One region of the Mesorhizobium sp. M1004 genome, then DNA from elsewhere that is predicted to be linked to it. Evidence: predicted binding sites of a transcription regulator. Region 1 holds the regulator's gene; each other region holds the start of a gene.
What was found. The regulator PhoB, encoded in region 1, activates phosphate uptake and scavenging genes when phosphate is short. The targets are predictions, from matches to a motif close to TGTCATNNANCTGTCAT.
Positions count from the first base shown of each region.

Region 2: NKH54_RS27835 (LTA synthase family protein) is a predicted target of PhoB. The motif match lies at 1,022-1,038, and genes of this name have one in related genera.
Region 3: NKH54_RS22295 (bifunctional 2',3'-cyclic-nucleotide 2'-phosphodiesterase/3'-nucleotidase) is a predicted target of PhoB. The motif match lies at 1,375-1,391, and genes of this name have one in related genera.

Region 1 is NZ_JAMYNB010000003.1:237,132-239,397, reverse strand. Features, by position in the region: gene NKH54_RS08105 (ROK family protein) at 1-682, shown strand, start outside; gene phoB (phosphate regulon transcriptional regulator PhoB) at 713-1,402, opposite strand; gene phoU (phosphate signaling complex protein PhoU) at 1,419-2,123, opposite strand; gene pstB (phosphate ABC transporter ATP-binding protein PstB) at 2,165-2,266, opposite strand, start outside.
Region 2 is NZ_JAMYNB010000017.1:76,857-79,122, forward strand. Features, by position in the region: gene fabD (ACP S-malonyltransferase) at 1-811, opposite strand, end outside; gene NKH54_RS27835 (LTA synthase family protein) at 1,089-2,266, shown strand, end outside.
Region 3 is NZ_JAMYNB010000011.1:52,105-54,370, forward strand. Features, by position in the region: gene NKH54_RS22290 (NAD(P)/FAD-dependent oxidoreductase) at 86-1,351, shown strand; gene NKH54_RS22295 (bifunctional 2',3'-cyclic-nucleotide 2'-phosphodiesterase/3'-nucleotidase) at 1,493-2,266, shown strand, end outside.

The DNA.
Region 1 (2,266 bases):
ATTCGGCATTCCTGCCACCATGGAGAACGACTGCAATATGATGGCGGTGGCCCTGCAATGGCGCCAGCCCGAGCGCTACCGCGACAATTTCATCGCGATCCTCTTGTCGCACGGCATCGGCATGGGGCTGGTGCTGAAAGGCGAACTGTTCACCGGCACCCATTCCTCGGGCGGCGAGTTCGGCCACATGATCCACCGTCCGGGCGGCGCGCTCTGCCGCTGCGGGCGGCGCGGCTGCGTCGAGGCCTATGCCGGAAACTACGCCATCTGGCGCAGCGCCAAAATGATGAGCGAAGATGCCGAGCCGGTCGATATCGGCGACGCTGATATGCGCGCACTCGCCGCGCGCGCCCGCGAAACCGATGGCCCGGAGCGCGAAGCCTATCGCAAGGCCGGTGAGGCGCTCGGCTTCGGCCTCGGCAGCCTGTTTGCGCTGATCGACCCGGCGCCTGTCGCCATGGTTGGCGTCAGCGCCGCCGCCTTCGACCTGATCGAGCCGGCATTGCGCGAAGCGATCGCCCAGACCGCCGGCGGCCAGCACTCGAAGTCGATCTCCTTCGACACCGAGCCCAACGAGCTGCCGCTGATCCGCGAAGGCTGTGCCATGCGCGCGCTCGGCTTCGTCGATCAGGAGATTTTCGCGCCGGGCATTCAGGCCAAATCCGGCAAGCATGTCGCCTGAATGGCCGGCAACGGCGCGACGCGCAGCATCCTAGTCTTCCCTGATCGCGTAGCCGGCGCCGCGAATGGTACGGATGACATCCGGCATGCGGCCGTTGTTGACCGCTTTGCGTAAGCGCCCGACATGGACGTCGACGGTTCGCTCGTCGATGTAGATCGTCTCGCCCCAGACATTGTCGAGCAGCTGGCTGCGCGAGAACACGCGGCCGGGATGGCGCATCATGAATTCGAGCAGCCGGAACTCGGTCGGTCCGAGCCTGATCTCGCTCTTCTTGCGGTAGACACGGTGCGACTCGCGGTCGAGCACGATGTCGCCGACCTTGAGCACGCTGGACAGCACTTCCGGCTTGGCCCGGCGCAGCAGCGCCTTCACGCGCGCCATGAACTCCGGCGTCGAGAATGGCTTGACCAGATAGTCGTCGGCACCGGTGGACAGGCCGCGCACGCGATCGCTTTCCTCACCGCGCGCGGTCAGCATGATGATCGGCAGCCGCTCGGTTTCGGGCCGCACTCTAAGCCGCCGGCAGAGCTCGATGCCGGAAACAGCGGGCACCATCCAGTCGAGCACCAGGAGATCGGGCACGTTTTCCTGCAGGCGGATCTCGGCCTCGTCGCCGCGTGTCACCACCTCGACGTGATAGCCTTCGGATTCGAGGTTGTAGCGGAGGAGCACGCCTAGCGGCTCCTCGTCCTCCACGACCATGATGCGTGGCGCGATCATAGGCAGTTCACCCTCATCAGGCCGGCGTGGCCATCGCCGTCTCGTCCTGCTTCGGACGATTGGCGGGCAATTGCTGGCCGGTCAGCACATAATACGCATTTTCGGCGATGTTGGTGACATGATCGCCGATGCGCTCAAGATTCTTGGCGCAGAACAAGAGATGCGTGCAGGCGGTGATGTTGCGAGGGTCTTCCATCATGTAGGTCAAGAGCTCACGAAACACGGACGTGTATTTGACGTCGATGCGCTCGTCGTCATTCCTGAGTTTTGCAAGAGCTGCCGCATCGGTGGCGGCATATTCCTCGACGACGCCTTGCACCTGGATCAGCACCAGCTGCGCCATGGCATCGATGGAGTGCGAGAGGTCGCGCGGCGTGACGCTCAAGCCCACGGTGCCGACGCGTTTGGCGATGTTCTTGGCGAGATCGCCGATGCGCTCGAGGTCGCCGGCCATGCGGATCGAGCCGACCACGGCGCGCAGATCGTTGGCCATCGGCTGGCGCTTGGCGATCAGCGTGATGGCGCGGTCGTCCAGTTCGCGCTGGCGCGCATCCATGATGGCGTCGTCGGAAACGACACGCTGTGCCAGCGCATTGTCCGAATTGAGCAGCGCCCTGGTCGAGCCGCTGACCATCGAGCCTGCCAGATCGCCCATGTCGCGGATCAGCTTGCTGATCTGCCCGAGCTCTTCATCGAAGGAGGCGACGGTATGTTCACCCATGATCTTGGTCCTCGTGCCTGAAAATTCACCCGCCGGACGGCTCAGCCGAAGCGGCCGGTAATGTAGTCCTGGGTGCGCTTGTCGTCGGGGTTGGTGAACATCTTGTCGGTGGCGCCCTCCTCGACGAGATAGCCGAGATGGAA
Region 2 (2,266 bases), on a different contig from region 1:
TGGCGCCGAACCACTCCACCGTTTCGCGCCAGCGCACGCGGCCGGTGATCTGCTCGACCAGGCGGCGCGCGATCTCGTCGGGGTCGCTGGTCGGGACTACAGTGACGTTGGAGACGACGGGCACCACCGGTGCATTCTTGGTCACGCCGGCCAGCGCCTCGCGCATGACATCGGCCGCCGGCGCCATCAGCGCCGAATGGAAGGGTGCGGAGACCTGCAGCATCAGCGCCCGCTTGGCGCCCTTTTCGGTGCACAGTTTCGCGGCGAGTTCCACCGCCGCCCTGGCGCCGGAGATCACCAGCTGGCCGCCGCCATTGTCGTTGGCGATCTGGCAGACCTTGCCGGATCCCGTTGCGGCCTCGGTGCAAGCGGCTTCGACGTCGGGCTGTTCCAGTCCGATGATCGCCGCCATGGCGCCCTCGCCGGCCGGCACCGCCGCCTGCATGGCGTTGCCGCGGATGCGCAGCAGCCGGGCGGCATCGGCGACCGAAACGAAACCGGCCGCGGCAAGGGCGGAATATTCGCCGAGCGAATGACCGGCAACGTAGGCAACCTTGTCCTTCAGCGAAAAGCCGCGCGCTTCCAGCGAGCGGATTCCCGCCAGCGAGACCGCCATCAGCGCCGGCTGGGCATTGGCAGTCAGGGTCAGCGCCTCTTCCGGGCCTTCCCAGATCAGTTTCGACAGCTTTTCGCCCAGCGCATCATCGACTTCCTCGAACACCCTGCGTGCCTCGGGGAAGGCGTCGGCGAGGTCCTTGCCCATGCCGACAGCCTGGCTGCCCTGTCCCGGAAAGGTGAATGCGACGGCCATTTGGGCGCTCTCCAGCGGCTGATTTTTACTGCCTGTGACGCAAGGCGGACCGCCAAGTCAAGCCCGGAGGGGGTATTTCGGCTCTCGCTTGAACCGGAGCTGACCCCGAGTCCCTGTTCCCAAAGGCTTTTTGCCGATCACACCTGATGAAAACCGCTCACGAATCGTTTGCTGGCTCTTCTTATTTTCGCCACAGGCGCTAGCTTTTGCATGACAGTTCTATGACAGAACGGTGGCGCGAGTGGAAATACGCGTTGCTTGGGCCGGGGGAAGAGACGTGGCTAGGATCAGGAAGGGCGCGGCCGTACCCGCGCCACAGTTCTTGGAAGACGATCCGTCCACCGGCTACCTGCCGGGGCGCAGATGGCCGGTCATCCGCTACGGTCTGGTCACGCTGCTTGCCTCCGCCATCCTGGTGTTCGCCATCGAATGGATCGTGCGCGGCGACTTCTTCGGCACAGTCGACTTCTTCCTGCAGCCATTCAAGCCGGGCTGGACCACCATCATTGTCTTTGCATTGGTGCTGATGGGACTGGACGCCGTGCTTGGCCGCAGTCACCAGAGCCTGATGATCGTGGCGCCGCTGACGCTGGCGCTGGCCTTTGTCGGGCATCAGAAGTCGCATTATCTCGGCGATCCGCTCTACCCAACCGATTTTCTTTATTCGCGCCAGATCATGGCACTGATGCCGCTCCTGGTGCGCGAGCGGCCCTGGACGGCGCTCGCCATGGCGGTCGGCATCGTCGCCGGCCTGTCGCTGCTGATCTATGGCTGGCGGTTGTGGCGCCGCAAGGTTCCGATCCTCAGCCGCAAAGGGCGGCTGGCGCGGCTGACGCTGGCAGTGCCGCTGCTCGCCTTCTTCGTCTCAATCATGGACTACGCCACCTTCTCGTGGACCCGCGACCGGCTGCAGATCATCCCGATCATGTGGGACCAGAAGGAGAACTACGCCTCCAACGGGTTTGCGCTGGCCTTCGCGCTCAACGTGCCGATGGCGCATGTCTCGGCGCCGGCGGGCTATTCCGACAAGGCGATCGACGCGATCGACAGGCCTGCTGTGGCGGCCTCGGTACCGGATGAGAAACCCGACATCATCGTGGTGATGAGCGAATCTTTCTGGGATCCGACCAAGCTGCCCGGCGTCACAATCACGCCTGACCCGATCCCCAATGTGCGGGCGCTGCGTTCCGGCTATATGTTTTCGCCGGAATTCGGCGGCATGACCGCCAACATCGAATTCGAGGCGCTGACCGGCTTTTCCAATGCCTTCCTGCCGGCGGGCTCGATCCCCTACCAGCAATATGTGCGCACGCCGACGCCGTCGCTGGCGACCTTCCTGAAAAGCGAGGGCTACCGGGCGCGCGCCATCCATCCGGGCACCAACTGGTTCTGGAACAGAGGCGCCGTCTATGCCGATTTCGGTTTCAACGATTTCCGCTCGGAAGAGACGCTGCC
Region 3 (2,266 bases), on a different contig from region 1:
CCTTAAGCGGCAATCTAGCTCGCCGCGACATTGTTGCGGTGCACAAAAATCACTAGATAAAGGGAGACAAATAGGGGTGAATGCGATGAGTGAAACCAGCCATCATGTCGTTGTCGTCGGCGCAGGGTTCGGCGGTCTCGAACTCACCCGGGCGCTGGCCGGCGCACCCGTGCGCATCACCATGATCGACAAGCGCAACCATCACCTTTTCCAGCCGCTGCTCTACCAGGTGGCGACCACCTCGCTGGCGACCTCGGAAGTCGCCTGGCCGATCCGTCATCTGCTGCGCAAGCGCGAGGACGTGACGACCCTGCTCGGCAACGTCACCGGCGTCGACCGTCCAGGCAAACGCGTGCTGCTTGAGGACGGCAGTTCTGTTCCCTACGACACGCTGGTGCTCGCCACCGGCGCGCGTCATGCTTATTTCGGCCACGACGAATGGGAGCCTTTCGCGCCCGGGCTGAAGACGCTTGAAGACGCAACCACCATTCGCCGGCGCATCCTGCTCGCCTTCGAGCAGGCCGAGCGCGAGACCGATCCGGCCAAGCGCCAGGCACTGCTGACACTGGTCATCGTCGGCGGCGGCCCGACCGGCGTGGAGCTTGCCGGCACCATTGTCGAACTCGCGCATGAAACGCTGCGCGGCGAATTCCGCAACATCGACACGCGTGAGGCGCGTGTGGTGCTGGTGGAGGCCGGAGACAGGATCCTAGCCAATTTCGCGCCAAAGCTGTCCGACTATGCGCGCAAGGCGCTGGAGCGGCGGGGCGTCACGGTCGAGCTTGGCCGCGCCGTCACGCGCCTCGATGCCGAAGGCGTCGTCTTTGGCGAGACGCATCTGCCGGCGCGAACCATCCTGTGGGCCGCCGGCGTAGCGGCTTCGCCCGCGGGAGAGTGGCTGGGCGCGCCGGTGGACCGGGCGGGCAGGGTAATGGTCGAGCCCGATCTGACCGTGCCGAACAGTCCGGAGATCTTCGTCGTCGGCGACACAGCGCATGTCTTGCGGCTGGACGGCAAGCCGGTGCCAGGCGTGGCGCCCTCCGCCAAGCAGGAGGGCAAGCATGTTGCCGCGACAATCAGGGCGCGGCTGGCCGGCGATAGCGCGCCGCGCCCTTTCCGCTACAAACATGCCGGCGACCTGGCGACGATCGGCAAGTGGGCAGCCGCGATCGATTTCGGCTCGATCAAGCTCACGGGATGGCTTGCCTGGTGGCTGTGGGGCGTGGCGCATATCTACTTCCTGATCGGTTTTCGCAACCGGCTCTCGGTGTCGCTTAGCTGGCTATGGATCTATTTCACCGGCCAGCGCAGCGCGCGGCTGATCACCCAGGGCGATGATAACAAGGGCTGAGGTTCTCAACCGCGGCCAAGGATATTCATCCAGCCGTCACCTTTTGCTGATCGACTGACTTCCCGATGGACATGGCCGGTTTTCGGCGCGAAGCTTCCGCCCGGGGCTGGGATCTTGTCACGTCGCTGGGAAGGAAAACCAATGCCGCATCTCAACTACCCCGTCTCCCGCCGTAGTTTGCTTGCCGGTGCGGCCGCCAGCGGGGCGCTGATCATGCTGCATCCGTTTTCCGCCCGCGCGCAGGCCAATCAAGCGCATCTGAGGATCATGGAGACCACCGACATCCATGTGAATGTGCTGCCTTACGACTACTACGCAGACAAAGCCAACGACACGATGGGCCTGTCGCGGACGGCCTCACTGATCGCGGCGGTGCGCAAGGAAGCCACCAATGCGATGCTGATCGACAATGGCGATCTTTTGCAGGGCAATCCGATGGGCGATTACATCGCCTATGAGAAGGGCCTCAAGGAAGGCGATCTGCATCCGATCATGAAGGGCATGAACCTGCTGGGCTATGAATGCTCGACGCTCGGCAATCACGAGTTCAATTACGGCCTGTCGTTCCTCGACAAGGTGCTGGCCGGGGCCAATTTCCCGTTCGTCTGCGCCAATCTGATCCGCGGCACCGAGCTTGCCGCCAACCCGCGCGACGACAAGCTCTACCTCAAGCCCTATGTCATCCTCGACAAGAAGATCAAGGACGGGTCGGGCGCCGAGCAGCCGATCAAGATCGGCATCATCGGCTTCGTGCCGCCGCAGATCATGGTCTGGGACCTGAAGAACCTGGAAGGCAATGTCAGGACGCGCGACATCGTCGAGGCGGCCAGGGCATGGGTGCCGCAGATCAAGGAGGAGGGCGCCGACATCGTCATCGCGCTCTCGCATTCCGGCATCGATATCAAGCAGGGCGAC